DNA from 2 places in the Leptolyngbya sp. AN02str genome. Region 2 is predicted to be linked to the other one. Evidence: riboswitches for the same ligand, from Rfam matches in the RefSeq annotation. Region 2 holds a riboswitch; the other holds the start of a gene.
What was found. Region 2 has a riboswitch for cobalamin ahead of ACQ4M4_RS25120 (CbtB domain-containing protein). Riboswitches for the same ligand answer to the same signal wherever they lie in the genome.
Positions count from the first base shown of each region.

Region 1: it holds a riboswitch for cobalamin, as region 2 does, so the genes downstream of both, ACQ4M4_RS04465 (hypothetical protein) here and ACQ4M4_RS25120 (CbtB domain-containing protein) in region 2, are expected to answer to the same signal.

Region 1 is NZ_JBNXVR010000004.1:58,342-73,396, reverse strand. It holds gene nikB (nickel ABC transporter permease) at 1-626, opposite strand, end outside; gene nikA (nickel ABC transporter substrate-binding protein) at 706-2,304, opposite strand; partial or broken gene ACQ4M4_RS04475 (CobW family GTP-binding protein) at 2,633-3,450, opposite strand; gene ACQ4M4_RS04470 (SufE family protein) at 3,469-3,918, opposite strand; cobalamin riboswitch at 4,113-4,257, shown strand; gene ACQ4M4_RS04465 (hypothetical protein) at 4,581-4,955, shown strand; cobalamin riboswitch at 5,286-5,430, shown strand; gene ACQ4M4_RS04460 (TonB-dependent receptor plug domain-containing protein) at 5,451-7,529, shown strand; gene ACQ4M4_RS04455 ((2Fe-2S) ferredoxin domain-containing protein) at 7,537-8,430, shown strand; gene ACQ4M4_RS04450 (hypothetical protein) at 8,427-9,050, shown strand; gene ACQ4M4_RS04445 (hypothetical protein) at 9,335-11,839, opposite strand; gene ACQ4M4_RS04440 (ABC transporter substrate-binding protein) at 12,045-13,433, opposite strand; gene ACQ4M4_RS04435 (PspA/IM30 family protein) at 13,444-14,211, opposite strand; gene ACQ4M4_RS04430 (hypothetical protein) at 14,361-14,840, opposite strand.
Region 2 is NZ_JBNXVR010000050.1:4,588-19,642, reverse strand. It holds gene ACQ4M4_RS25160 (hypothetical protein) at 1-2,363, opposite strand, end outside; gene ACQ4M4_RS25155 (hypothetical protein) at 2,389-3,024, opposite strand; gene ACQ4M4_RS25150 (hypothetical protein) at 3,059-5,008, opposite strand; gene ACQ4M4_RS25145 (tetratricopeptide repeat protein) at 5,282-5,953, opposite strand; gene ACQ4M4_RS25140 (ubiquinol-cytochrome c reductase iron-sulfur subunit) at 6,136-6,561, opposite strand; gene ACQ4M4_RS25135 (ZIP family metal transporter) at 6,569-7,723, opposite strand; gene ACQ4M4_RS25130 (multicopper oxidase domain-containing protein) at 7,720-8,808, opposite strand; gene ACQ4M4_RS25125 (YnfA family protein) at 8,931-9,254, opposite strand; cobalamin riboswitch at 9,365-9,507, shown strand; gene ACQ4M4_RS25120 (CbtB domain-containing protein) at 9,531-9,719, shown strand; gene ACQ4M4_RS25115 (hypothetical protein) at 9,757-10,887, shown strand; gene ACQ4M4_RS25110 (hypothetical protein) at 11,095-11,736, shown strand; gene ACQ4M4_RS25105 (ZIP family metal transporter) at 12,171-12,902, opposite strand; gene ACQ4M4_RS25100 (ArsR/SmtB family transcription factor) at 12,997-13,398, opposite strand; gene ACQ4M4_RS25095 (heavy metal translocating P-type ATPase) at 13,542-15,055, shown strand, end outside.

The sequences.
Region 1 (15,055 bases), on a different contig from region 2:
TTTTGACCCAGACTTTCCAACATACTGCCGCGCAACAAACGCGCATAAACCGCCGCAGGTGCCCAGGCTAAGGTGAGTGACGGCAAGATCCAATCGGCGATCGCCCCCTGATGAATCACCGAAACCCAGCCCAGCTTGAAGCTAAACACATAGATCAACAAAAATCCCAGCCAGAAACTTGGCATCGCCACGCCAATGTAGGCAAACAAGCGACTGATCTGATCGAAAACAGTATCGCGGTACAATGCCGCCACAATTCCCATTGGCAAGCCGATCGCAAAAATCAGTACAGTGGCACAAGCCGTTAAAATCAGCGTTGTTGGCACATAGTGCATTACTTCTTGCAGAACGGGTTTACCCGTAACGAAGGACTGTCCGAAATCTAGCCGCAAGACGTGCCAGAGCCAATCGAGATATTGGATTGGAAGCGGGCGATCGAGTCCAAGTTTTTCGCGCATTGCGGCGATCGCTTCTGGGGTTGCCGGAATATTTGCCACGCGCAGCACTACCGCCGCCGGATCGCTGGGCATTAGTTGAATCAGCAGAAACGTGACGATCGAGATTCCCAGCAACACGGGAATAAGTTGTAGGATGCGCCTAAAGATGTAGTGGTCAGTAAGTTTCACAGGAATATTTGTGATGGGTTAAAATGCACCCTCACCCCTACGCTGTGGGAAGGAAGAGGTGAGGGAATCAGGAGTGCCTTTAGGACTTACTGAGTTTGCTCAGCGGCACTTGATTTGCCTGGGGCATAAACTCAAATCCAGATAACTCTTTGTGCATCACGGCAACGTTGGTTGAGTAAGAAATTGGTAAATAAACTGCCTGTTCATGCAGCGTCGTGAGAATGTCGCGGTAAAGCTGTTGGCGCGGTGCTTCCTCAGTTGTCAGCAGCACTTCCCCGATCTTGCGATCGATCTCAGCTTTCATCGGCAGTCCTTGCTGAGCTGCGTAATCAGCATGAGACGGAACGCGCATCGAAGATACCATTGCCTGCGGCTCGTAGGGTGGTCCCCAAGTGTCGTTGAAGATCAGGTTAAATTCGCCGTTTGCCTGCCGATCTAACCAGGATTGCTCTTCTTCGCCCAACAGCCGAACATCAATCCCGACTGCTCTTAGATCAGCCTGAACCGCTTCGGCGATCGCCTTATCCACATTATTTTCCCCGCTAAACGAGAGATCGAGCGTTAAAGGCTGACCGTCTTTCTGGCGGATGTCCTGTCCTGCGGGCTGTTGCCACCCAGCTTCGTCGAGTAAGGCTTTAGCTTGATCCAGGTTATAGGCATAGGGTTGCAAGCCAATATCGGCATAGGGTACTTCGGTGGAAAAATAGGTGTCGGCTCTTTGTTCCGTGTCGTAGAAAATGGCGGAAACAATCGCATCTTTATTGACGCTATGCTGAATCGCCTGCCGTACATTCAGGTCTGCGGTGGCTCCCCGATTGGAGTTGATGGCGATCGCTCGCGTATTCAGCGGTGGCGATACCTCAGCCGTATAGTTTCCAGAATCTCGCAGTTGCTGGAACGAGTCGAGACTAATTTCACCGTTACCGTAAATTAAATCAATTTCGTTGTTTTCAAACGCCAGTGCTCGCGTTTCGGCATCGGGGATAATCTTGACCGTCACCTGCTCAATGGCAGGTTTGTTGCCCCAATAGTTCTCGTTGCGCGTGAATACGGCTTGAGTATCCTTCTGGTAATCGGCTAACACCCAGGGTCCTGTACCGATCGGGGCTTTGATGCCTTCTGCGGTCGTGCCACTGTCGGGAAACGCTTTGGGCGACAGAAAACGAACCGGACGAATCAATGTCAATTCTTGTAAGGCTGGGTAATAAGGCGTTTTTAGATACATCTGCAAGGTGCGATCGCCCTGAACTTCCACGCGATCGATCGCCTCAATCAGTCCCAGCCAGTCATGTTCTGCACGGTTTTGCAATATCTGATCGAAGTTGGCTTTGGCGGCAGTGGCATCAAACGGAGTGCCATCAGAAAACTGAACGCCCTCGCGCAGTTGGAACGTGATCAATTTGCCGTCGGGCGATACTTCCCAGCTTTCTGCCAGTGCGGGCTGAATTTCGCCGCCGCGATCGTAGCTCACCAGTGGCTCATAAATTAAATCCTGAGCAAACATCTGGCTAGGATTGTACATATGCGGATTGAGCGGTCCCACATCCTGTGACCAGGAGAACGTGAGCGTTGAATCTGTAGAGTTTTGGGATTGACTGTCGGGCTGGGCACAGCTTGGCAGAATGATCACAGCGGCAACCGCGATCGCCAGTAGCGCACGAAAAAAGATTTTTCTCATGAGGAAATGGTCACTAAATAGTTGTTTCGCTCTCACGTCGGATTAGGGAGGCCATTGATTCTAAAGAGGTAAATTCGTTTATTTCAGTAGTCAAATGACAACACCATCGGGGTCAAACATTACTACTTGAATCAGGGATGAAACAATGCGGAGGGGAGGGATAAAACGGTGAATCAGAGCAAAGTTTTATCCTTTTTTAAGGCATACCTTCTTCCAGGAGAAATTTTGAAGATGCAACGGCTATAGCGGAAAATGACGAGTTCGTCTGGACAACGATCGTCCACGCCAGCCAATTCGCTCCTAATGGCAGCTTGACATTGTTATCAATCGTCTCAAAGGCGATCGACACAAAACCATCATTATCCAGATGATCGGAATGGTGATGATGGTGCTCATGAGGGTGCTGGGTTTAATTTTCATGATGACCATGCGAATGGTGATGATCATGCGATGATGATCGTGATCGTGCTGAGTTTGCTCAATCTCTTCTTGAACGAGATCGGCATAGTATCCTACGTCTAATATCAACGGCAGTGGCACCATTCCATGCTGACTGTGCAGGATTCTGGCACCTTCTTTGACCGTATGGATATAAGCTTCCAGGTTTTGGATTTGGTTTGGATCTGCCAAATCAGTCTTATTCAAGATCGTGACATCTCCATAGGCAATCTGCTTGAATGCCGCTTCACTGTCGAAATGATCCGGCGTACATGCCTCAGAATCGACAACGGTGACGATCGAATCTAGCCGGGTCAGGTCACGTAATTCTGTACCCAGAAAGGTCAAAATAATCGGCAGTGGATCGGCAACACCTGTGGTTTCTATCACCATGTAATCGACGCAATCCTCCCGTTCTAGTACCCGATAAACAGCATCCACCAACCCGTCATTAATCGTGCAACAGATGCAGCCATTACTGAGTTCCACCATGTCTTCATCCATCGCCACCAGTAATTGGCTATCGATGTTAATATCACCAAATTCATTCACCAGAACGGCTACTTTCAAATCTTGGCGATTGCTGAGAATTTGATTGAGAAGTGTGGTTTTACCGCTGCCTAAGAACCCTGTGATGATGGTGACAGGCATCCCTCGCGTAGGGAGCTCAAACACTGTCGTGGTTGTCTCATGGATTGTGCCCGTCATATCAAACCTCCATTTTCTCTAATTGAGTGAAGAAGCGGTAGCAGCCATTCTGGCTGCTACCGCTTGCTGCATAAACCGGAAAATGTTGTAAAACCCATTGCTCCGGGAGGGGGTAAGACTGACATCCAGGCCCGTTTGCTGAATAAAATCCGGAGTTAGTTGGAGTATTTCGTTGGGGGTAAGTCCGTTTAACCCCTCGATCAGTAAACCCACCAAACCCTTTGTAATTTGAGCATCTGAGGTTCCGCAAAACGTAACGCTATCATGGTGAACCTCAGCCGTGATATAGACCTGCGACACACAGCCTGGAACCTGGTTGGCTGCGATCTGCTCCGCTTCCAGTAACTCTGGCACCCGTTTTGCAAACCAGAGCAAATACTCATACCGCCGCTTCGACTCAGTAATTTGTTGAAACCGTTGAACAATTCGGTCCAAGTTGGGGGGCAGAGGTCGAGAAGCAGAGGGCATAGCGATCCAGTCTCAAAGTTATAATAATGATAATCATTCTCATAATATAGGAAATGAGTGAAAAACTGAAGTAGTTCTTCGCAAATGGTGCAAACCCTGCGGCTGATCTACTTCCTATGCAGTGCTAAGGCATACTGCTATTGATCTAACCAAACCTGAAATTCGGAACGTTTCATAACACCCTTGTTGTGTTATTGTTCAGTTATTCATTCGGTTCTGATGGGAAGCAGCCATCAGACGCAAGGGGGAAAGTGCAGTGCGAATCTGCCGCTGTCCCGCAGCTGTGAGGAGAAGTGCAATTCTCTGAGTCAGAATGCCCGCCGATTGGTAAACCCGTTACATAAACATCTGCGAGGTACGGATGATGAAAACTTCAAGCTTTTGTGATTGGCATTTTGTCGGAACTTTAAGGTTGTAGCGTTCTGAGTTGGACCAAGCTATCGACATCCAGCGAGGCTGCCTTGAGTAAAGGGGACTAGTGGATTTGCTAACGAGCGATCGCAGTTAGCCCTCTTTTGTGATGTCTTGGTGACTGCTTCCCAGTAGGAAATAGTCGCTTTTTTACTGCTCAGTGACAAAGTTTAGGACGTTACAACAATGACGATTCAAACTGCAACGTTGGGATATCCCCGCATTGGCAAAAACCGTGAAGTTAAAAAAGAATTAGAAGCTTTTGGAGTGGTAAATCGGATGCGGAAACTCTGCTGCAAACCGTTCGAGAAGTTGAATCTGCAAACTGGAAGACGCAACTTGAAGCAGGCATCGATCGCATCGGTATCGGTGACACGACACTTTACGATCATGTTCTGGATTGCATTATTCGTTTGGGGCTAATTCCCGATCGTGTTCGTCATCTGACTAGACTAGAGCAATACTTTGCATTGGCGCGGAGCAGGACGGCATTCCGGCACTGGAAAGGACCAAATGATTTGATACCAAATCACTATCTGGTGCCCAAAGTTGCGGCTAATGCAAAGCCAGAGGCAACCTTTGCAGACTTTTTGAATGGTGCAGCGGGCAAAAGCCCTTCTCGATGAACGCATGGTCAATGGCACTACGGCTACTGGATCTCTAAACCGATCTCTAATTCAAGACTCAATATGTTCAAGTATTATCTACATCGTTCTGAAACAATTCCTAAATCCGTTCATTCATTGATGAAACACCAAGTCGCCTCCCAATCCAATTCCCCTCCTCAACCCGGTTCAATACAGATGATCGATCGCATCTACAACTTTATTCCCTCTAAAGTTCAATCTGCTGTTTGATAGAAACGCTATACAGCTACATTCATTCAAGCATTCAATCTGTAGAGATCGAGTGGTTGGTAGATTTCCGCTTGCGTAGATAACTCGCTTCAAAGTTATTCTTCAATATTGAAAATTGGTTCTGATAGGGAGCAGCCGTCAGACGTAAGGGGGAAAGTGCAGTGCGAATCTGCCGCTGTCCCGCAGCTGTGAGGAGAGGCGTAACTCTCTAAGTCAGAATGCCCGCCAATAGTTAACCTACTTTCACCCATCTGCGAGGTACGGATGATGACTATCTTTGTGCGGCTTTCCATCACCGGAAAGCTAGTTTTTGGTATTGTTGTAGGTACAATTGCCGTTCTCTGCAATGTTGCGATCGGAGTTGCTCAACCTGTTTCCCCCTCTTCTGCATCAGAGTTACTCGAAGAAGATGAGGAAACAATTAGAATTACGGTTACAGACAGAATTCTGAATCAACCTGTTTATGCTCCATTTCGGCGGGAGGCAACGGTAGAAGATTCTACCCGTCCTGTGTATGTGGTTACTCGTGAGCAAATCGAGGCGCAAGGAGCCAGAACAGTTCAGGAAGCCCTGAGATATCTACCGGGCATTCTTATCGATGGCACGGCGGGTGGACAATTAGGCGCACTCAGCAGCCAATTTATTCGCGGTGGCAATTCTGCTCAGGTGTTGATTTTGCTGGATGGTCGCCCCATCAATGATGTGGGATTTTTTGGTGGATTTGACCTGTCTGAATTCACCACAGATAATGTTGAACGGATTGAGTTATTTCCGGGAGGAGGTTCCACCCTCTATGGTTCCGATGCGTTGGGTGGGGTAATTAACATCGTTACTCGATCGCCCTCTGCTGAACCAGAAGTCACAGTGCGAGCTGCCGCAGGTAGCTTTGGACTGAATGAGCAAGCCATTCAAGCGCGGGGCACTACCGGTGATTTGGGTTGGGCGCTAGGCTACTCTCGCATTCAGTCCAACAATGATTTTCCCTTCGAGATCGTTCGCGTAGCGTCTCGGAACGAGAATCGCATTGACTTAGAAAATCGCCGCGAGAATGCCGAAGTTCTCTACAACAACTTAAATTTGAGTTTGCAAGGACAATTGGGCGATCGCAACACCCTCAACTTCAGTGCCCTTTACCTGACAAAACAATTTGGTGTCGCAGGCGGAGTGCCTATTCCAGACAGCATTGGAGAATTTAACACGCTTACACCTGAAGCGGAACAGTACACCGATGAAGTGTTGTTAGATCTGGTTTGGCGATCGCAGTTAGGACGCAGCGATCATTCATTACTCACCAGTCGCGTCTATGCTGATTTCCTCAGCTATAACTTCAATAACCCTGACCCCAGCACCTTTGGAACTAGAGATGATGTCAATCGCCGCGCCTTGGGTGTGCAAGTCCAGCACAGTTGGCAATTTGCCGAAAATCAAACCCTCACCTATGGCGTTGATTACCGCAATACGCGATCGCGCAATACCACCTTTAGCTATGGTTCAGGCACGACTAGTGTCAACTATGACGGTGACATCAGCCAGGGCGCGCTGTTTGCTCAATATGAGGTGGATTTCACCCCTGACTTCAGCGTTAACCTGGGGCTGAGGCAAGATTTCAACAGTTTGGCGAATGGCTCCTTCACGTCTCCTAGCGTCGGTGCACGACTGGCACTTAGCCCCAGCACCACCCTGAGAGCCAACTATGCGAGAAGTTTCCGAGCACCGCAAATTTCAAATTTGGAAGGACTGGCAGCTTTTAATGTCGTTGGCAACCCAGATTTACAACCAGAAACAGGCAATAGTTTTGATATCGGGATTGATCAAGAATTGGGTGAAATTGGTCTGCTGCGGCTGACTTTCTTTCGCAATCAGATCGATAATTTGATTAACTTCAGGTTTGGTTCTCCCAGCACGTATGAAAATATTGGGCGCGTCAGAACACTAGGACTGGAAGCTGACTTGAATCTGCAACTCGCTCGTAACCTCTATGCTTTTGCTAACTACACGCTAAACGATCCGCGAATTGTGCGCGATCGCAACGCCGACATTGAAGATAACCAACTGAGTTTTCGAGATGCTGATAGCTTAAACGTTGGACTCGCCTACGAAACTCCTGAAGGCACTTATGGTGCCGTCGTTCTTCGCAGTCTCAGTCGTTACTTTGTCAACAACACCAATACCGAATCCTTACCAGGGTACACCACAGTTGATTTCAAACTTCGCATCCCCCTGGGGAGGACTGTGATTTTTAATGGCAACCTCGATAATCTATTTGACGAACAATATGAACAGTATCCAGGCTATCCTGCGGTAGGACGCAGCTTTCGAGTCGGAATCAGTGCCAGGTTTTAGGAGAACGATGATGAGTAACTTTTCACGCCAAGTTACGCCACTCCATCACACCATTACAGAATCCTTGCCAACGGGCGGACACGTTGAGTACGAAGACTTTCCCTGCACCATTGATGTGACCGGGCCACTGCTCTACACCCTGTTTCAAGAGCGCTGGCAGGAAACTCAGATTGGTCATGTTGTAGAAGGCAGTGTGCTGGAGTTGGAATTCACTCAACCGCCTAAAATTTGCATTCTGTATGATGGCTATCTCACTGTCGTTACCGAGGCATGGCATTTGCATCTTTGCCTGGAAGAACATCTGGGTGGACCGTTAGAGAAGACCCCTCCCGACCTGCGGCGTGAACGACTGATTCACCGTGCCTCTCTCTATCGACGGTTGAATGAACGAGGAGAAGCCCGCAGTTGGGGGATTCAGTTCTGGAATGGAGCAGGCGAAAAGATGATGAATCTATTTTTGCCCAATCCCTTTGTCGGTGAAGATGAAGACCTGCTCCCAGAAGGCAAACCCCAACTCGAAAAGTTGAGTTTGTATCAGGAATTGCGCGAAACCTACGTTCTGGGAACTCGTTCGATTCCGTTTGACCAGAACCCGTTGAAGCGCCCCTATTTAGCTGTATGTCGCTCCAGTCGTTGCTATCCTTCGCGCAATTGGCAACCCATTATTGAGGCGCTTCAAGAAGCTGTAAAACAAGCAGGACTGGATGTCTATGTGATGACCTCTGGTTGTCTGGAGGTTTGCAAGCTCGGTCCAGTCGTGTTCTATTCCAGTGACAGAACCTGGTACACCCGCGTTACACCTGACATTGCCAGACAAATTGTGCAAGACCATCTGGTAAATCACCAGAAAGTAACCGGGCATCTTTATCCTTATACAATCAAACCATCGGAGGCATCATGAGTTTAGTTCAACGTTTGACCATTCCTGCAAATGAGACGTTATCAGCAGCATGGCGATCGGCATCCCGATCACTGGCATACGGGCAGTTCTGGCAAGCCTTACTGATTGGTGTAGGCAGCCTCAGCAATCTGGTCTATACCTGCACCTTGCCGTTCATCTGCTTAGGTGTAATTGCTGGAACCACTCTGCCGCGCCGCCGTGCCATTGTCACGGCAACGATTGTCTGGTTTGCCAATCAGCTTTGCGGCTACACTCTGCACAACTATCCCCGCACCTTCAATTGTTTCGCATGGGGACTGGTGCTATTGGCTGGAACCCTTTGGGTGACGCTACTGGCTGGTTACAAGCCGTTATTTAGCCAGGGGGCGATCGCTCACCATTACCTTCGCCTGGCGGGTATGTTCATCGGCAGCTTTATTCTGTTTGAATTCGTGATTTTAGGGGCTGGATTCCTCTTAGAAAATCAGTGTGTTTTAACAGTGCCGATCCTATGGAGTATCTTTATCAGCAATGCAGTGTGGTTGGGTTCTCTCACCCTTGCCCATGCCTGCCTGGTTTGGGATAGGATAGGCTCAGGACATCACCGTAGCTTTTCTGACTCAACAACTTCGGTGAATTGACGGTATTCCCGATCGAAGTCCAACCTTTAATGATTTCAAGTCTGACGTTTCATTACCTAATTGACAGACTCACCGCATTAAGTAGGCGGCCACAATTAAACATAAAACCCGAAATTGTATATCGCCTACTTATTTTGCTGGATGCCGATGACTGAAATAGAGGATCCTACTGCTTTCTCCAAAAATGCAGGAGAATCCCGCAATTGGTTAGATTCCCACTATCCCATCATCCCCTTCGTTTTTACGAAAGGATTTACGTTTCCCTTCTGGTCACGTTGGCTCAACTAATCGCTGGGTGAAACCGTCCAGGCGATCGCCTCTGCCTGCTGTAACACTTGTCTCGCATTTTCTGAGTCCATGGACTCGATATACAGGTCTGATAGCTTAATCAAGACCGCAATCTGGTTCTGAGCCTGAAATAGCGCTAGATCTTCCCCATCTGCAGCTGATGGATAAGCTAGGGGAAACATCTGTCTGGCCACATCTGCCTGACCCGACGTTATTGCAATGGTTAGCAAATCTCCGGCCAACCGAGGTTTCATGTTCTCGGAAATGCTGTTGAACAACTCCCATGCCCTAGCAACTTCTCCGACTTTTAGGTAATGGCGGCTGTAGTCTGCGCGTCTGAACTCGTGCAGCAGGTTGGGGATAACAGGGGAATTGTCCTTTTGAGCAGTGGGTGCACTCCTGAACAGGGATATTTGACTCAGCTTTAACGGCGAAGCTGAGAGATGGGCGATCGCCTGAGTGGATGGCTGGGCAGATTGCGGGGCGGGGGAAGGAATCGGAACCAACTGCGGGATGGGAAGGGATGGACGGAACACAGGCAACATCACTTGAAACGCCAGGGAAGGAACATCCCTACGGAACGTAAAAGCAGAGGGAGAAGGAAAATAGAGAGCGGGGACAGGGGGCAATACTGGCATTGTCAACAGACCGGGTTGATTGCTGGACATCTGCGCTGCAACCATCTGCTGCTCTTGCTGCCAAAGGCGATTGAGGAGGGCGATCGCCTGCGATGATTGTCCGGCTTGGGCATACCGTTCTGCCAGCGTGAACCAGGGCTGCAAGGGCTGTGATCGCAGGAGAGATTGCTCCCCATATTCCCACGCCTCCAACTGCTGATGCACTCGCTGCAAAATCTCCTGGGCCTGGGGTGTTTGCTCCTGTTCGATCAATTCCAGCGCAATGTCTAACCAGCGGGTCATCTGGGTTGTGAATTCGGCCTCCTCCCGGAGTTGAGCCGCCAATTCGGATTGCTGCTCCTCCAGAATGGGGGGCTGGCGATCTGGTTGCAAGGGCCGTTCCACCAGAGTTGTCGCAATATCGGGGCGATTGGCCTGGAGCGCGGATTCCGCAATCAGCGGAATCCACTGTTCTTGATCCATTGCAACCAGGTTAGTAACCAGCGCTAGGGCGACATCCACTTGGCCTGCGGCCGCCAATCGTCGCAGCGTCGCTTCGGCATAGAAGGAAGTGTGGGAGGCGAAGGGTTGTTGGGCAACCTGCACCGCAAAGGCATCCTGCCCGGTGGCAGCCGCTTCCTCTACGACTTGCAACAGCACCTCGTTTTGATAGTGGGAATTGGGGCTAAGTGCTTGCAACAGGCGCAGCACAGGTGCAGGCTGTTGGGCGGTCGTGTAAGCCAGAATCAGGGTTTTTGCCTGGGAATTTTGATAGAAGGGGAAGTTGGGCCGTTGCTGGAGCCATTGGGCAGCCTGGTCTAACAGCGGCAGCGCCCGATCTGGCTGATTCGCTGCGAGCAACTGCTGCGCCAACCCAATTAGAAACAATGCTTGTTCTCCCAAGCCCCGCTCCCGCTCCGTCGGGTCAGGATTGACCGATGCCGTATTGCGTTGACGGAATTGGGCTGAGGTTGCCACCGTGACCAAGTGTTGAAGAATGCGATCGCGCGCGTCAGTTTCTCCGGCAAGTGCGGCAATCTCAGCGGATTGCAAGATGAGTTGTTGAACGATTCCATTGTCCATTGATGCCGATCTCACAAACTCTGTCGTGAGACTGTGTTCGTCAAAAATCAACGATTCGGCTTCGAGAGTGCGTAATTGCTGGGCGATCGCCCGACTTTCTGTCTGCAAACCGGCCTCGTCATAGAGCGTCATTAGCCGAATTAAAGCCGCCCGTGTTTCTCGCCCGCTGGCTTGTAAATGCTGGTCTACCAACTGTTTTAAGGTGGGTAACAGGCTGACCAGTTGCGGATTGGGGTTCTTTGTAGGGATGGACTCAACAAAGCGTAGGATTGCCGGAGGCGGAAACTGCATTTGGTTAAAAGCGGCGATCGCCTGGGGATAAGCCTGCCGATCCACATAGGCATCAAACAAACTGGCCCAGACGAGATCCTCGGCCCGACTGTCGGGAGTGACCTGTTGCCGAAGCCGCTCCATCAAAGCGGCTTCGGCCTGGGGCAAGCCTGCATCAGCATAGGCAGCCACAACGGGAGACAGTAAAAAGATGCGCTGGGCCGCTTCGGAACCTGCCACAGCGCTGCCTGGGACGATTAGCGGCAATCGGCGCAGGGGAAGGGAGACAGCAGGAGAGGGGGGAATGAGAATCGGCGGGATGGGCGTCAGTTCAGAAGGCGATGCAGGAGGGGGAAGTTGTGGCGGATCAGATTGCTTCGTGCAACCTGACTCGGTGCAGGGATAGGAGGAGCTCCGTTCCTCCCATCCCTGTTCTGGAACTGGGACGGATTGCGCCTGTGCCTGGCCAATCTCAATCGCGCTAGCACCTAAAACTCCCAACAGTAGACGAACGAAGATCCGATCACTCATAACACCACTCCTGCAATAACCATCAACTTCAACCAGGATGTAAATTTCCCGTCACTAGCGGCAAGGATGAAAGCAACTGCTTTCCCTCTGATGACTGCGAACCTGCTCAATCCAGGAAAATCACTCATTGACTAACGAAATAACATACCGTAGCCTCGCCGTAACCGATGCAAAGGATCGCTCAATCCCAGCAGATCAACAAGAATTAACGCTGGAGCTGGCTAAAGCGAAGGCCCCTGGCATCCGTTCTGGTATCCGTGGAAACGACTTGAACGAGAATGCCCGTACCAACCCGATCGCCCGTGGATAAAAACTGGACGGAATCTGTGGCTCCCATCGCGGAAAAATGGCGATCGCGTAACACCCGTTGCAGACCACGGCGCGTGGGGTTGGACTGTAAACCTGTGATCACGGCCTGGGCGGCATCATAGCTGTTGGCCGTGCGCCAGTTCACCATACCGCCCCAGCGCTGCAACGCCCGACTGGCAAAGGGCTCTGAGGGAAACCACGGCACCGATATGGTTAACCCTGCCACAGAGTCGCCCCCGTCCTGCAACGTTTGCATGGTGTAGAACGTAGGACTGCCAAACAGAGGGAGTTGAGTTTGGTTGGCCTGAACCAGGGCAATCGCTCGGTGAATACGATCCACATGGGGAGCCATGAGGATGCCCTGTGCGTTGTGACTCCGCATATCGGCGATCGCCCGCTTGGGGTCAAAGGTTGGAGCGGCAAAATCGCAGACCCCCGAGGCCAGTTGCCCTCCCAATTGGGAAAATGCAGCGACAAATTCATCACGGAAAGAGACATTATCCGGAGCCTGGGAATCGTAGCAAACGGCTATCCTTTGAAGACCCTGCTGCTGGATGATGTACTCCGCCAGGGGCGTGGCGATGGACTGAATATTGAACACCGTCCGAAAGATGTAATCGCCAAATCCCGATAGCGCATTGGAGAAACTCGTTGGAGAAATCATCACTAAGCCAGCGTGCTGATAAATAGGTGCGGCGGCCAAGGATGCATCGGTCGCATTGTGGCCAATCACCGCCAAAATCTTAGGGTTATTAACCAGGGTCTCTGCAATCCGTTGGGCGATTTGGGCATCATTATCGTCATTGGCAATCAGCACCTGTAAGCCAACCCCCCGAATTCCTCCCTGACGGTTGATCTCATCCTGAGCTTGAGCTACCCCCCGCAATAGTTCCTGGGCAACATTGGGGTTTGTACCAATGGGAACGCTGACGGCCACTTGAAGATGGGGGCGATCGCCCACCCTTGCATTATTCAAATAAATCACCATTTCAGGATCATTTCGCTGCAACTCCAGGGCCGTTTGAAAGGATTGGGCAGCTGCTGCATAGTCTCTTGTGGCAAAGGCATGGGTGCCTTGCTGTTGGGCTGGGTTGCCCTCGTGGGGAAAGAGTAATCGCTCGCCCAAGCTCATACGCTGAGCAATGTCCGAGGAGGCTGATCGGGCGATCGCCCCAGACGACCTCCAGAACAACGGTTTCTCCCAAGCTTGCATCCAGGGAATGAGTCGGGGAACTCCCAAGAAGAGGATGAACCCCAGCACTATCCAGACAATGGGAGGAGGCATGGAACGTTTTCTAGCATGGGGGGTCATGGGAAGTCTCCTGCTGTTCGAGGGTAAGAGGACTGTGTTGTAACCGCTCATGAATTACGTCATCGAGGGTGAGTTTTTCTAAATCAGCCGTGAGTGTTTCTGTAGAACTTTCGGAAAGTTCTACCAGCGCATGGTTACGCAAATAGCGTCGTTGAATAGAGGATTGCGCCGTTTCAAATTGCGATCGCGATGATCTAACCTCAAAGCTCTGATTAATGCGCGTGATCGTCTTTAACGCCTCACTCACTTCAGACAAATCCTTGAGATGTTGCATCTCTAGCTGATAGGTTTCCAGATGTTGCTTCTCTCGCCGTAAGCGGTCTTGATGAGCGCTCAATATCTGCTCAGCCTGGGTCACTTGCTCGGCTAGAGTGGGCAATACCCGCTCAATAAGAATGGCTTTTCTCATCGCCATGCGAGCAGCTTCTACATGTCCCTGCTGTTGTGCGAGAAATGCTTGTTGCTGAATATCCTGAAATTCCTGCTGCTTTGCGCTGTATTTCTGCTGCACCCGTTGGTAGCTAGCTGTCATTTGCGCGACGGATTCGGTGAGTTGCTGTACGGCCTGCTGCATGGCGTAGAGCGACTCTTGTGCGGCCTCTACAGAGAGTTTGCCGCCCGCTTCTAGAGGAATGCCCCATACCCAATTCCACAGAGCAATCAGGGTTTGGGCAGCGCGATCGCCCAATAACCAGTACACCACACCACGGAGCGTTCGCTCTCCCAGGAGCCAGTAAAACAGGGGTTTCATTGTTGTATCAATTCTCCTCCATCGCTTTAAAAGCAAAAAAACCGACAGATAGACCTCACGGTCTACAGGTCGGTCATGTCAGACTCACACGTGATCAGAACCGAATGAAATGAGATAAACGTTTCAATTGCTGCGGGATGAATGCCCGGTTATTGCGGGAAATAGGCTAGTTGGGCGATCGCCTGTTCTTGCTCAAGCCAGCGTTGCACATCCCGATCTGAAAGATGAAAACAGAATGACGGGGCACCACTGATCAAAACCCGAGTAGTCTGCCGACCGCTGCGATCGCAGGTAATCGTCAGGCGTCCACATCCCGTCTCGCTCCAGGTTCTCAACAGCCGTTGCTCCAAACACTGCAACACCTGCTCCGGCTGGTTGGCGATCGCATCTGGCAGCAAGCTATCCGGGCGATAGGTTCTTCCTTTTTTCCAGAGGGAAATTTCCTGGATAGTAAAGGCAAAGAAATATTCCGTAGAATCGCACAGGGAAACCAGCTGGCGCGTGTACGAAAGAGATCGCTGGCTGGTGATGGAAAAACAGCCAAACCCACGGTGCTGGAACGTTTCCCTCAGCGTGCGTTGCAGCAATTGAAATAGATCATCAATCGTTCCAGGCCGACAATACTTCACGACGTACCTCACAGGACGGTAAAGGATATTCTTCTTGAGAAAATCTCATCAAGCATGGAAACATCCTAAGGACGAGCGCTTTATATGTCAAGTAAGTAATGCTTAAATCCTATTTATTTTCTAAAAATGATGGTTCTATCAGGACCAGGAAGGCTTCACCCCAACAGTGTAGGCAATCACCGTTCGCAATTTTCATAAATTCAGCCCAACTCTGC
Region 2 (15,055 bases):
TTGATAAAGTCTGGCAAGGTTGGAATCTGTTGCCATTCGGGCGATCGCCAACCCATTTCAAATGCCCGATTGTAGCGAGTAATGATTTCTGGGTCACGCAGAAAGACCTCCAACGCTCTGATCAGCAACGCATCTACCCGTTGTGCCAAATGAGGATTATGGATCTTTCCCATTGAGATCGCACTCAATGCACGGCGAATAAAGTCCTTCCAGGACTCCATGCGGCGATCGCGCTCCAACTTATCAAAGCGGCGTAGATCAGGAGGTTCCAACAGGTTGCTGCTACCACTGGAAATGTCGTAATACGCTCCTTGATCGCCTAAGAGTTCGATCGCTGTTTTGAATGTGCTATTACCACTGGAAGAAATATCCATCCCGACCACTGGAATGTTATTTGCTAGAGCTTCCATAGCAAATCGCCAGCCCAATACACTCTTTCCTGAACCTGATGTTCCGGTAATCAGCGCCCGTCCAATCTGATGATGAAACAAGTCAATGTAGATCGGCTTGCCGCCGCGTCCGGTCAAAAACTCTACACCGCATTGATCGATATCCTTCGGCATCGTCAGGGGTATAATTCCTGCCACTGTATGCGTATCGAGGGTCAATCGGCGCTCATTCAGGTTGTTGCCATGCAGCAGACGCTTACAAGTAATCGGTAATGCCTGGAGCCAGATTTCCCAGGCAATATGACGCTCCCGGATCACCTTCGCCGTTTCAAAACTGTTCGCCAGCAAATTGCAGGCATGGGTTAGCTCCTCAGCACTGTTGCGATAGACCAAAAAGACTGGCGCACAGTGTAGCGCTTTCGTACCCTCATAGAGACGGCGCTGTGCCTCAAAGGACTCTTCCTGCTTCATTTCAGCTCCGACATCTCGCCCCTGCCCCTTCGTAACCGCAATAGTGCGAGCTGCCTTGGACTGCTTTGCCTGCCGTGCCAGGTTGTCCTGAATAAAAAAGTCGTTGCCACGGCTAATCTCAATCCAGGCTTCAGTATCATGCACATAGCTCGAAGAGAGAATTTTCCAGACCCATTTCAAATGTTCTCTGGTACTCGTCCAGCCCATCGGCGGATCGGTCATCGTCATCACACCGCAGACCTTACCCCTTCCCGTCAGGTAAATCCGATCATGATCACCGCGATGCTCTGGGCAAGCAGCACGCCCTTGGGTTCCTTCAACAAGCAATGTACACAGGTGCTTGTCCGTCGTCACAGTTTCGGTCAGTTCCAGTCCGGTTTCTGTCTCCTTTAAAGTAATGACCTGCGGAATGGGAGGCGCAACGCCTTGATTAAATCGGCTCCAGAGCCACTGCCACAGATCTGCTGTGCTACAGGGCGTTACCTCCAGTCCCACTTTAGTATTGAGCAAGACTTCCCATTGAATAAACCCCTGTTGAAACCCCTGTAGTAAAAGCTTTTTGAAAAATGCTTCTTGATAAACCCGCTTATTTCCTGTAATCTGCTCGACTACCCAGGAACCCGTTTTTCTTAACCGCTCGATCAGTCCGCCAACCAAATCTTTGTGTTGCGTACCTGCTTCGTCATCACTCGTCCAGGTACAAAAAGCAAGTTGATTCCAGGTCTGCCGCGTCCCTCCCTGAGCAAGTTGCTGCACTCGTAATTGCTCATTGCGAGTCAGCACAGAAACAGGTTTTAATTGGCATTCTTCTGCCAGGGTAGACAGTTCTTCTTGTCGCGCTGCATCATCACTTGAACAACCTGTGCAGAAGGTAATCCGTTCCCCGATCGGTAACTCTTTCATCCCTTCTTCAATCGCATGAGCAAACGCATTCACCTCACTGTCGTACAGCACATCGTGCAGTCCAGCAATACGAAATCCAAACACAAGCTGATACTGAGATTTACCTTTCTCTAGCAACAGTGCAGTCACTTCACGATCATCTTTTTTGATTTCTGCAATACAGCAGATATTGACTTCATTCTGGAATGGCATAAACGTACTTTTGCCTCCATACTGATTGGGCACTTGCACTGGTTTCAGCCGAATGTTGACCCGTGCATCACCATAACGTTTGCGAATCCAGGTTGGTCTATGGTCTGGAATAGGCGAAACATAGATATTGTTGCCGTTACACCACTCGGTTCCCGGCGGATTACGCCAGCGATCGAGAAATTGATGGGGTTGGTTTCCCGTCAGAATCCACCAGCTCGCAATCAACCAGAATGATGCTCCAAAGAACCAACCCAGACCCAAACTAAGGAATCCATTGGTGATGACATAGCAAAGAACAATAATGGCAACCCAGGGACCCAATTGATCTGCCGGAATTGGACCAATACTCGCCTGCTTACCTAAGATTCGATTGACTTTAATGAATTCTCGATTGAAATCCCGTTCCATAGCTATTCCAATTCACTTTGCCAAATCAACCACCAGCAGTAGTTCCTGTGCCATTTCCTACGAAGATAAACGTGACCACATCAATCGCAATGACGATCGCAAATGCCAGTCCTACCTGGGTTACGATCGGTCGCCAGTCATTTCCTTGCTGCGCCTGGTTGTAAGCAAAAAGTGACGCAGCCGCAACCAGCAACAAAAACACTCCCCGAATCAAGTTGAAAATTAGCCCAATCACATTGGCATCCAGCGTGGCAGTGCCTCCACCTGCCTGTGAACTTTGCTGAGCTAAGGTGACAAAAAACTGTTCTAGTCCACTGAGAAAAATAGCCTGGGCAGGTGCAGCAAAGGTATTGAGCAGTGCCGTAATCGCAATAATGAGTGAGGCAATATGCCAGAAACGAATTTTGGCACCCAGGTATTTTTCTAGAATGGGTACTGCCTTAATCAAATGCCAGAGACTGAGGAATACCACACTGGCACAACCCAGAATCGTTATGAGCAACGGCTCTTTAATCAACAAATAGATAACAACAACCACACAAAGTCCAATGAACAATAAATCAGATTTAGTAAGGTTGAAATGCCCCAATTGTTGAGTCGAGCGACGACGTAATTGAGTTGAGTGAAACTTAGCAATGGGAGTTTTAATGGTTTGCATCATCGGTTCCTTCATCAATGCTGATCCAGCCTGTTAATTAAACTTGTAATTCTTCGCGGTTCTGTTTGGTAGACGCTTTACCAGAACGGCGATTCAGATGCTTTTCATCCGTTTGTTCAGGTATCTGCTCATTGATGGCTGACTCCATCTCTCGTATTGGAATACTGCAATGCAGGATGTCTGGTGATTGACCAGGCACCAACATGGCATCCAAGACCTGTTCATCCTTGTGGTTCGGGTCAAACCCCTGTAGCAACTGAGTCCCATTCGGTAACGTCACAACCTCAAACTCATACTTGGCTTTGCCCTGCTCTGTCCAGGTGAATATAGGTTCAGCCTCCCCATTGAATCGCTCTGATAAGCGTTCCTGGAAGGTGGCAATCAATGCTTGGGCGCTGGCTTTGGTGGCGTATTCCTGCTTGGACTGAGGAAGTTTGGCAATAGTAGCTTTCTCATCAGAACTGAGGTGATCTTCCGCGATCGCCCACTGCCCATCGGTGCGGCTGCCTGCAAAAAGGGTATTGCCCTGGTTGTTGTTAAGGGCAATCGCTACCTGATTCCCTTGCTCATCCATCCGCAGAGTTTTGTTACTGGAAATCGCAATTCCTTCTTGATCAGCATCATCCGAAAGTTCCTTAGTAACTCTGGCAAAGCCCACCAAAGATTCTGCACAAGAAACTTGTTGAGGATCAGCTCGTCGCGCCATAAGTTGTTCCAGCACTTTGGACTCTGCGATCGCTTGTGCAGGTACCGCAGCCCGACTTTCTTCTGTATCCACCTCCGGCTCAACCATTGAAGAATTGGTTTGTTCTGCAATTTGCTTCTCCAAACGACTCACCACCACTTCTAAACGGTCAAGCCGTTTGGATAGCCCTTTCAGATATGCCTCAATCTGGTCAAGCTGTTCGCTAATGCTGGCTTCTCGATCGATCTCCAGGGGTTGCGCTTTGTAAGTGGGGTCTAGCTTTACACCTAGGGTGTCTACCTTACTCCCCACTGTTGCAGCCGCATCTGCTAGAGGATTTTCACCCGCATCTGGTTCTGTTTCCACCGATGGTACTACCGTTGAGCGCCCGGTTGTTGCCTCTTGGAAACGGCTGGTTAGATGATCAACCTGCTCATTCTGCCGCTGAAGTTCTCGGACGATTCGTTCAATCCGTTCCTCGTCATCCTGATCTGCCAGGTTTTCTAACACTCCCTGCCCAACCACAATGCCCAGAGTTGCCAGTTGTCCTGCCAGCCCTGCCACATTCACTCCATTGGTTTCGCGTCCATTTACCGCAGCCGAAGCACTGAGCCGCGACGCTTCCTCCATTGGGTCGCGGTAGCGGAAGTCTCGATGATTGGATTTACCAGCTTTGCCTTGAACCTGCGTCTTGGATTGAGTTCTACTCTGAGCTTTCGGTGACGTTTTAGCTTGATGTTTAGCTGTCGTAGGCAAAGCAAGCTCCTCATCCCCTAACTCATCTAACTCATCATCTAAATCGGCATCTAGTAGCGTGTCTAAATCCTCATCTGGCTCTTCATCAAAGTCATCATCGAGATCAAGAGCATCGTCCAAGTCGGCATCCAGATCATCAAATTCTGCCTCTTCAAACCCAAGCATTTCAGCAATGTTGGAGGGCGTAAAGTAGTTTTCATCCTTGTCTGTAACGCCTTCCAAGTTTTTGATCAAATACTTGCCGCTGGTTCTTTGGCTGGGGTCACTGGTGAGATAGAAGCGGTAGCCTCGAATTTCATCATCATTGCCACCACCCTCACAAAGCTCAACCGTGATGGGAGCCTTGCCCGATCGCTCACTGAATGATTCCACATAAGCCTTGAAGTCCTCATGAGACTCAATGCCTCCCTCTTGGAGGGCGTTGGTGATCGCTTTATCCAGGGTGTTTTCAAGATGGCGGAGTTTGCGGCGATCGGTCAGGTTTTGCCAGGATCGCTTCTGGGTACTCTGCCGCTGCTTGGGTCGGGTAGGTGTTTTGGTAGCCATAGGCAGCCCTGGAACACAAGTTAAGGTTGCTGTAGTTGCCACCCTAACAAGGCGATCGCTCAGGCTTCCTAAACCGAATGGCGATTTGTTGAGTATCCAGTTGGCTACGATTAGCAAAGGATTCTTGAATACTAAATTGGAGCAAGAGTAAATGATTGAGGTCTATCGCCACGGGAGTACAACCCCAAAGCTTGTAAGGACTCTACAAGGTCACAATAAACTTACCAGTTCAGTATTGACTGGTTTAGCTGCTTAGTCAGTTAATTTTTCTAGCTATCGTTGAATAATCTGAATTAAACTAAGTGTTTGTTGATAGCCAACCTGATCACCTTGTTGCTGAAAGAGAGTAGCCGCTTGTTGTAAATCTGAAATGGCTGCGGAACGATTGTTCAAAGCATTGTAAGCCAAACCTCGGCGACCATACGCTTGAGCTAATGTTGAATCACGTTGGATAACCTGTGTAAAATCCTCAACCGCGCGCTCGAAGTTGTTGAGACTATAGTAAGCCAAACCCCGGTTATAGTAGGCATCGACAAAATTAGAGTCGAGCTGTAAGGCTTCATCAAATTTCTCAATTGCCCCTTGTAGATCTCCAACACTCGCAAGCGCAGTTCCCCAGCGAGCGTAAGCATCGACATGATTTGGATCGATTTCAATAGCTCGACGAAATCCCTCAATCGCTTCCTGGTAGTCTCCCAAAAGCGCATAGGCAAGACCACGCTCACAGTAGGCTTCCATATAATCAGGATTAAGTTCTATGACCTGGTCAAAAGCCTGAATCGCTCCTTGAAAGTTTCCTTGCTGCAAACGTGTTGAAGCTTGTCTGAACGAATCTTCAGCCTGTGTTGATTCAGCAGCCTGCGTCTTCTGAGTACTGAGAGCAACCCCAGCGATCGATATCAGGGTGATCAGGACTATGCTAAATTGCTTGACTCTGTAAATCATTTCGCCTCTACCACACGGAGATTTTAAGCTAGCTCTGTTTCAATCTTGCATGGCTCTGTCTCCAGCCAAGGTTACAACAGTCGCTGACCATTCAGTTCCACCATAGCAGCGACCAACTCTCACAGGTTGAAAAAATATTATCTAAGAGACGATGTACTTAATGACGGTAAAACTCACCGATTCTAATTCAGCTTGACAAGAATTGATTGACCCTCAACTTTAACGGGGTAACCCGCTAGCTCTTTCGCGGCTGGACCTTGAGTAACCCGTCCACGCGAGTCAAACTCAGATCCGTGACAGGGGCAAACAAACTGGCTCTGGGAAGTTTCCCACTTCACACTACACCCAGCATGGGGACAGGTAGGATTGAACGCCCCAATTTTTTGGGACTGAGAAGCATTACCCACCACGATGAGTTGAGTATCACTGACTTGAACTTGCAGTTTGCCTGCGGATTGATCCAACTCAGACATGTTGCCAACTGCCACAAAGCCGTCTGAACGTGGCTTGGCAGCAATGCGTCTGAAGTCGCAGGCTACCAGAATCGGCAGCAATGTGCTGGTTAGCCATCCCAGTCCTATCCATCTAAAGAAAGTTCGGCGATCCATGAAGTTTTTAGAAATTAACGAGAAGCGCAGTTCCATACATGACGATTAGACCTAAACTAAATCCAATCAGACTGACCATAGAAAGCCAATTGCTACCTGATCGATGAGCCGTTCGGATCAGATAGGCTCCAACCTCCACCATTACTTGCAAGATTGCTCCAACCCCAATTCCTAAGAAAACGGCTGCCCAGTGAGGCGAAAAGGTAAAGGCTCCAATCCAAGTGCCAATTACGGCGGGCAGTCCTGCTAGGGCAACTAAACCAAGGAATGTCCTAAATTTAGGGCGGGCATCAACCAGAGGTGCAGCAATTCCGATTCCCTCTGTGATGTTATGCAGGGTGAACCCGACGACTAAAAGCGAACCCAGCGCCGCTTCTCCAGCTGCAAAGGCAGTGCCGACTGCCAAGCCTTCTCCCAAATTATGCCAGCCAATTCCTAAGGCTAGATAACTTGCAAGCGCCTTCCCTTCTGGAGACTTGCCATCTCGTCTACCAATCGCCAAAATCGCCAGAAACGAGGTGATAGCAACAAGCCAAACCAGCGCACTGGCAGAAAAGGCACTTGCCGACTGAGTTGCCAGTTCTAATCCTTCTTCCAGCGTGTCTACAAGTAGAAATGCCAACATGCCAACAGTTAGTGCCAGAATGAACTTCATTCCCTGCCCGCCCAACTGCTTGAGGGCTGGGTAGAACAACATTCCCAGCGCGACAGGCATGACTCCTATATATAGCCCCAGCAGCGCATACGCCAAAATGCGACTCAACGAAATTTGGGGTGTGGGTACCGCAACAGCAATCTCATGGTCAAACCCGATTCCCGTATTAGTGATGAACCGGATGTGATGCGTTTCATCACGTACCCAGGGGTAAGGCAATTTAATCCAAGCTGTTTGCAATCGGGGTAATTCTCCCGGTGGCGTTTGGGTAAAGTTCCAGTAGGCTCCGTCAACCTGAACCTGGGCAATTTGCATCGGTTCTGAACCACTGGCTCTCACAAATAAAGAGATGCCTTGATCGTCGAGCAGCGTTCGCTCTACGGTTAACTTCTCAATCGGAGGGGCTGAAACTCCCAAGGGTTCAAGTGGATTGCTAGAGAGAAACACTCCAATTGCGATCGCCAGTGCAACGAGCGGCAAGATAATCCAGAGCCACGTCTTTCTCATGCCACCACCTCAAATGCGCTCATCCAACCCAGTTCCAAAAATTCTGACTGGTGAGCATGAAACATATAAATGCCTGGTTCATGCTCCTGGAATGTAAATTCCAAAATGCCTCGCTGGGCTTGACATTGCATGACCGTATCAACCGTTTGTAGGGTTGGTATTAATGTAGTGCCGTGGTCGTAGTAATCAAAAAAGTTGCCGTGGAGATGGAAAGAGTTGATCGGGTCAAACTCAGTGACATTAATTAAATACACTCTCACTGGACGATCGCGCTCGATCCGAATCGGGCGTTTCATAAATTCATGCGGAATCGTATTGACAGCGTAGAATTCGTTTTCGTCATCAAAATTAGTGTCAAACGCATTCATCACCATCAGAAACTCTTGCCACCTGGCATTTTGCGGAGTGCCGAGTAACCGAGACTGAGCTTTTTCTGCTTGGTCAGGATGTCGTTGAGGGTCAGGATCGATAATAAACGCGCCGTAGAGTCCCTTGTGCAGGTGTCGTTTAAATGGCGCAGAGTGACAGTGATATAGGTGACAGCCAAAGGGTTTGGCATCAAACTCATACACTACTTCCTGTTCGGGAAATGCTTCGAGCGTACCCGGAACCCCGTCCTGCCGCGCTGAGTGAATACCGTGAAAATGAAGCGTGTGGGGATGAACACCTGGATTTTTGAAGCGAATCCGGATGCGATCGCCTTCTGTCACGCGCAGCGTGGGACCCGGAACCCGCCCATTATATGTCCAGGCAGGATAAACGACTCCAGGGGCAATTTCAACTTCCTGTTCTGCAATTGATACCTCAAACTCTCGTAAAGTCTTGCCATCAGGCAATTGCGAGACGTTTCCTACCTCCCAATCCGTCAAGATCGCCTGTGGATCAAACCCATTGCGGAAATTGTCTACATCTCCCATCGTCATACTGCCTCCATGCACTGGCACAGAACGACCTGAAGGTGTACTAGTGTCCGCAGACGTAGGAGTTTGGGCAAAGACACTACCAGGCAGAAGCTTACCCAGCAATGTCCCAACACCCAATACACCACCGCCAATGAGCGATCGCCGCTTGAAGCTCAAAGCCATGATTTTCTTTTCATATTTCTTTCATAATTTCACAAATTAGCGCACTTTGATCGGCTTTAGCCTTTAAAGTTTGTAAGTGAGGTGGGCTAGCAAGTACTCATACTTTTAGTAGAGAGAAACTATTAAGCTCTGGGTGCATACATCATCACCAGAACACCCACTAAGACAATGGCGGCTCCGACCCAATCCAGGCGATCAGGCACAATTCTGTCTACCTGCCAGCCCCACATGATGGAAAGGATAATGAAAATTCCACCATAGGCAGCATAGGCTCGACCAAAGTTTGCAGGTTGAAGGGTTGCAGCAAAGCCATAAGCTGTGAGTAAAACGATTCCACTTAATGCAAGCCAGACGCTCCTTCCTTCGCGTATCCATTGCCAGAAAAGGTATCCGCCACCAATTTCGCATAAACCAGATAACACAAAATAGAAAAGGGAGCGGAGCATAGTCTTCAAGTCCTCACTGCCGAAGGGTTAGCCCCAGCGTAAATCCAAACAGCGATCGCATCAGTACTGAAGAATTCTAAATTTTTCTCATCAAGATCATAAAACTGTTGTATAGTCCTGAAGCAATCGGTTCTGACGGGGAGCAGCCGCCAGACGCGAGGGGGAAAGAGTAGTGCAAATCTACCGCTGTCCCGCAACTGTGAGGAGAATCAACACTCTAAGCCAGGATGCCCGCCGATACTTAGTCCCATAAGTCAATTAATCTGCGAGGTACAGATGATGGTTAGTTCTACTTCTCTTTGGAGACGCACCAAACAAGTTACGCTTTCAGTTCCGATTCAGGTGGCTTTGCTGACTAGTTTATGTGCGCTTATTCTCTGGACGCTGTATTTCAGTACCTATCCGCCTGTACATGATGCTTTGCACACGACACGACATGGTACGGCGGCAGTTGCCTGTCATTAAAGTCATTACAGTGTGATCCAGACTTAGAGAATTTGTCATGAAAAATTTGAAGTATGTTGGCGTGGCTTTAGCAGCCAGCCTTATTTGTGTATTCCTCTGGTTTAATCCTCTTCCTTCCCGTGCGTCTCAGCCTAGTGTGCTGTTGCAGACTGAACCGTTTTTGAGCCAAGTGGTTCCTGACGAAGCGCCCGTTCGGGTTGCGTTGCAAGCAGTTGATGCAACGGGGCAGCCCTTATCAAATGTGCAGTTTCAACTACAACTTTCAACCCCTGTCAAAACCCCTTGGTTCACCTCTGACTTCCCAGTTGTGGAAGGAACTCAATTGCTCGAACTCAGTGCAAAAGCTCCTAGCGGGAAACTAGAGTTTGAACAAGTGATGCCAATTCGGGGAAACTACACTCTCAAGGCTCAAGTAGAACCTCTTGTCGCGGGTGCATTTGAGCCATTCGAGCAATCGTTGCAGCTTTCGGTGCCTGAAAAGACTACGAAGTATAGAAATGCTGCCATTTTGATTGGCATTCTAATGATCGCTGGAGTCGCTAGCGGCTGGGTAATTGGAGGTGATCAAACAGTTCAAGACGGTGAGGTTGCGCCTCAACCCATACGACTACTGCTGAGTGCTGCTACAGTTGTTGCGATCGCGGTTCTTTTATTTGTCAATATTAATGCGGAACTTGCATCTGCTCATAGTCATGGGGAAATGCAATCTGTAACAGCTTCACCTGTACAGAAATCAGAAGATTTTGAGATTCGTTTGTCGGGCGATCAGCAGGCAATAGTCGGACAGCTTGCAAGCCAAACCATTCAAGTTGTCAATGCGAAAACTGGCAATCCCGAAGCAGACATTATTGTCAATGTGGAAGCAATTGCGCTTGAGGATAATAAACAGATGTTTGCCTATTACGGCAGAACAAACAACCAGGGTAACTTAACTTGGAAGGAGCAATTTTTCGATGGCGCACCTCATCAAGTTGTGGCAGAAATTGCACCTCCTAATAGTTTGACATTACGGGTGAGCCACGAAGTAGAAGTCGAAGGAATTGCACCTCCTCTCTATATTCGGTTTATCTCGCTCAGTTACTACACAGGAATTTTTGTTCTAAGTTTGTTAGCTGGCGTTTGGTTACATCGACAGTCTTCTCGTCCAGTTGTCCTGTTTGGTCGTTAAACTGCCTACGCTTAAAGTTAAGCCGTCTAACAACCCAGTTAATCTAAGAACCATTGCTCTACTGATACTCTTTATTCGTAAGCAATGGTTTTGGTCATTGCTGAGTCAGCCTATGAAACGGTTTCTGGAAGCCTTATGGCTCTGTCCCCAATCCAACGAACATAACGTCCGCCTGGTTCTAGTCATTGCTTAGATTGGAGCGGTTTTATGCATCGCCAACATAATGCCAGTAGTGCAATCGCTTTCTTCCTCACCATCTTTCTCCTAGTCTTGCCTGCCAATGCTCATAAAACTGAGGTTTCGGGCAACGTTGCTGGAACTTGGCATATAGAGCCTAATCATAGCCCCAAAGCAGGAGAACCCGCTCAAGTGTGGGTTGCTCTAACACAACAAGGTGGTGCGATTGTTCCTTTGGAACAGTGTGATTGTCAGCTAACCGTCTATGAGGGAAACACAACGAATGCAGCACCGATATTGGAACCCCCACTACAAGCGATCGCAGCTGATAATTATCAAGGAATTCCCGGAGCAGAAGTTATATTTCCACAAATAGGGCAATATCAACTTAAGCTGACAGGTAGACCCAGAGCAGGTGCAAGTTTTCAACCATTTGAGTTAACTTACACCGTCACCGTTGCCACAGGCAAATCACCCGCAACTACCACACCCACTCCTCAATCCCAGACAACTCCTCAAGTTCACAGTCCGACATCTGATTCCTCAGGAGATACAACATCTGTAATCCCAAATGATGCATTAGGAAAAGGACTGATTGGGCTGGGAGCGATTGCTCTAATAATTGGCGCAGTCAGTATTGCTCTACGTCAGCGGAGAGCTACAAAGCGTTAAATGCCTGAGTCTGAGAATTGTTGCGGCAGTCAAAATTTGCCAATGCAATCAGCTCTGTTTGCGATTAATCCTTCACCTCTTTCAAATGCTCAGAGACTTCTTGGTAAAGGCTCAGAGACTTCTTGGTAAAGGCTGATAATATACTGATCAGCCAGACTGTAATAAACATTACGCCCTTCTCTGCGATGTTTCACTAACCGTTGCATTTTTTCCCTGGCACTGGCGACCTTACCTATTCAAGATGTACAGCTATTTTCGGTCAACCTGGCATTTGTTGCACTGGTGCCTGCTATCTATGCAGCCTTACTCCACTGGGGTTCTCGAGAACATGGATTTAAGCGATGGCAAGTTTTTGCTTTCGATAGTATTCTTTTGGTCTACTTGGGTGTTATGTTCCTTTGGGTTCTTAATGTTATCTAACGGCAAAGGCTAAGTTACCCTAGAAACGCTGACAACAGCCCAAACAGCGCAAAACCACCTAAAAAGAGCAGCGTTGCAAACCGGGCTTCACCGTCTTGATGGGCTTCTGGGATAATTTCCTCCACAACCAGGGTCGTGAGAATTCCAGCCGTGAAGGTCAACAACGCCATCTTGACTAGCTCAGATTGTCCGCGCATCCACCAGTAGCCGATCGTTGCTCCTACAAAAATAGGAATCACAAAAGCCGCCGCAATCTGAAACCTTTTACGACGGGGAACGCCCTGTCGCTTAAAGGCAACAATGGTAGCTAATCCTTCTGGTACATCCGCTGGAATCTGACCTAACGCAAGCAGTAATCCTAACTCAGTGGCGATCGTTGAACCTGTTCCAATCATCACCCCATCGGTAAACAGGTCGATCGTCACCCCTAAAAAAATCATCCAGGGTCCAACATTAACATCACCACTGCCAAACCGAGTTTTAACCAGTTGTGTGACTTGATCAATTGCAACAAAGAAAAGCCCACCTGCCACAAATGAAAAGACGGTCATTAACGGTGCATCCACCTGGAGGGACTGTGAAATCAGCTCCAGAGAGATGACGGCAATTACAACTCCTGTGGCAGCATGAAGTGCCAAGCTGAGGGCACGATCGGATGCAGTGATAAATTCTGCAAGTATCCCACCCGCAAAATTGCCCAGCGCAGGTAATGCCGCAAATGCCAGCACGGTTAAGAACTCATTCATATCCTGCTGTGCCTCGCCATCGAAGAATTAGCCCAAGCCTAGAGAGGTCAGCAACATCGAACAAGCTCCCTCAGGCAGAAAAATCATATTTTCGTTAATCCATTTCATCAAGATGCTCTGCCACCTCTCGATATAGATTGATCACATGGCTATCGGCAAGGCTGTAATGAACATTGCGTCCTTCTTTTCGATATTTCACAAGACGCTGCGATCGCAGAACGCGAAGCTGATGAGACACCGCAGATTCACTCATTTTTAGCGCGGTGGCTAAGTCACACACGCATAGCTCCTGCGTTGCCAGAACCGAGAGTAAGCGCAATCGGGTGGGATCGGCTAAGGTGCCAAAAAACTCTGCCATTTGCTGTGCCCGCTCCAAAGGCAGCATTTCTGGCTGCAACTGCCGGATCTGGTCAAGATGGATCGGGCAATGCTGTTCGCACTGTGGCGCAGACCCAAGATCCGAAGTAAATTCTGCGGCTTGAATGGGTTGAGTCATTCAATAGACCTTCTATGAACAGGATCACCTTCAACCTCATTATAAAGGTGAAACTGAGAATCATTCTATATCTGAATAATCTTTCATATATTTGTTGAAATTGATCTACAATTTGGAAAACATTCCAGTTTTTGGCAATCCATATGACTCAAACGCCATCGCTCAAAACTCAGCAAATGCAGATCAGTGGCATGGACTGTGCAAGCTGCGCGGCGAAAATTGAAACAGCTTTGGAACGCTTAGCAGGTGTGGCTGAGGTGTCGGTCAGTGCTGTAACAGAGCGTCTGACCATCTCCTACAACCCACAACAGATCACAGAAGCAGACATCAAAAACCGAGTCGTGAGTTTGGGATATACCGCAGCCATTGAACAACCCGCATCAAAGCAAACAATGGATATCATGGTCGGCGGTATGGATTGTCCTTCCTGCGTCGATAAAATTTCGACATCTCTGGAAAAATTAGCTGGGGTTACAGAAGCAACTGTCAACTTTAGTACGGGTAAGGTACGAGTTGACTACGATCCTCAGCAGGTCAATGAAAGAACCCTTCAGGAGCACATCACGGCTCTAGGTTACACCGTCATCACGCCTACGCCAAAGCAACCTACAGAATTGCACGGCTCTGATCCCGATCAGGACCCTGATCACGGACATACGCATAGCTCTGGTGAATTTAATCTTAAAAGAGAAATCGCTCCGGTGCTTTTGGTTGTCGCTCTTTTAGCAGGAGGAATAATTTTTGAGGAACCTCTGCATAACACGCCGTACAGTGTAGGCGAATATGCTGTCTTTATCCCTGCCTACTTACTCAGCGGCTGGACGGTGCTGAAAGCGGCGGGGCGCAACATTCTCAGAGGGCAATGGCTAGACGAAAATTTTTTGATGACCATTGCAACAGTGGGGGCGATCGCCATTCACCAACTTCCTGAAGCCGTCGCTGTCATGCTGTTCTATCGGGTCGGAGAACTTTTTCAGGAGTATTCTGTGGGGCGATCGCGCCGCTCCATCAAGGCATTGCTGGAAGTGCGTCCGGATACTGCCAATCTCAAAGTAAACGGTTCAGTTAAGGCTGTTTCACCCGAAGCGGTTCAAGTTGGAGACCTCATTCTCGTCAAGCCAGGAGAAAAAATTCCGCTCGATGGTGAAGTGTTAGAGGGAAATTCTCAAGTGGATACCTCGGCATTGACAGGGGAATCTGTTCCACGCACGGTTAAGGTTGGGGAAACCGTTTTAGCAGGCATGATCAACCAGACAGGGGTACTAACCCTTCGAGTCACCAAGCTATTTGGAGAATCTTCGATAGCCAAGATTCTCGATCTGGTCGAAAATGCCACCAGTAAAAAAGCCGCGACCGAAAAATTCATCACCCGGTTTGCCCGCTACTACACGCCAATTGTCGTTGTGCTATCCCTGTTGGTTGCACTCCTTCCCCCCTTACTAATTCCCGGTGCCACTCACCAAGAATGGATTTATCGCGCTCTTGTGTTGCTAGTGATTTCCTGCCCGTGTGGGTTAGTGATTAGCATTCCACTGGGTTACTTTGGTGGCGTTGGTGGGGCGGCTAAACGAGGCATTCTCGTCAAAGGCTCAACGTTTCTTGATGCCCTGACTGAGGTTAAAACCGTTGTTTTTGATAAAACTGGAACGTTAACTCA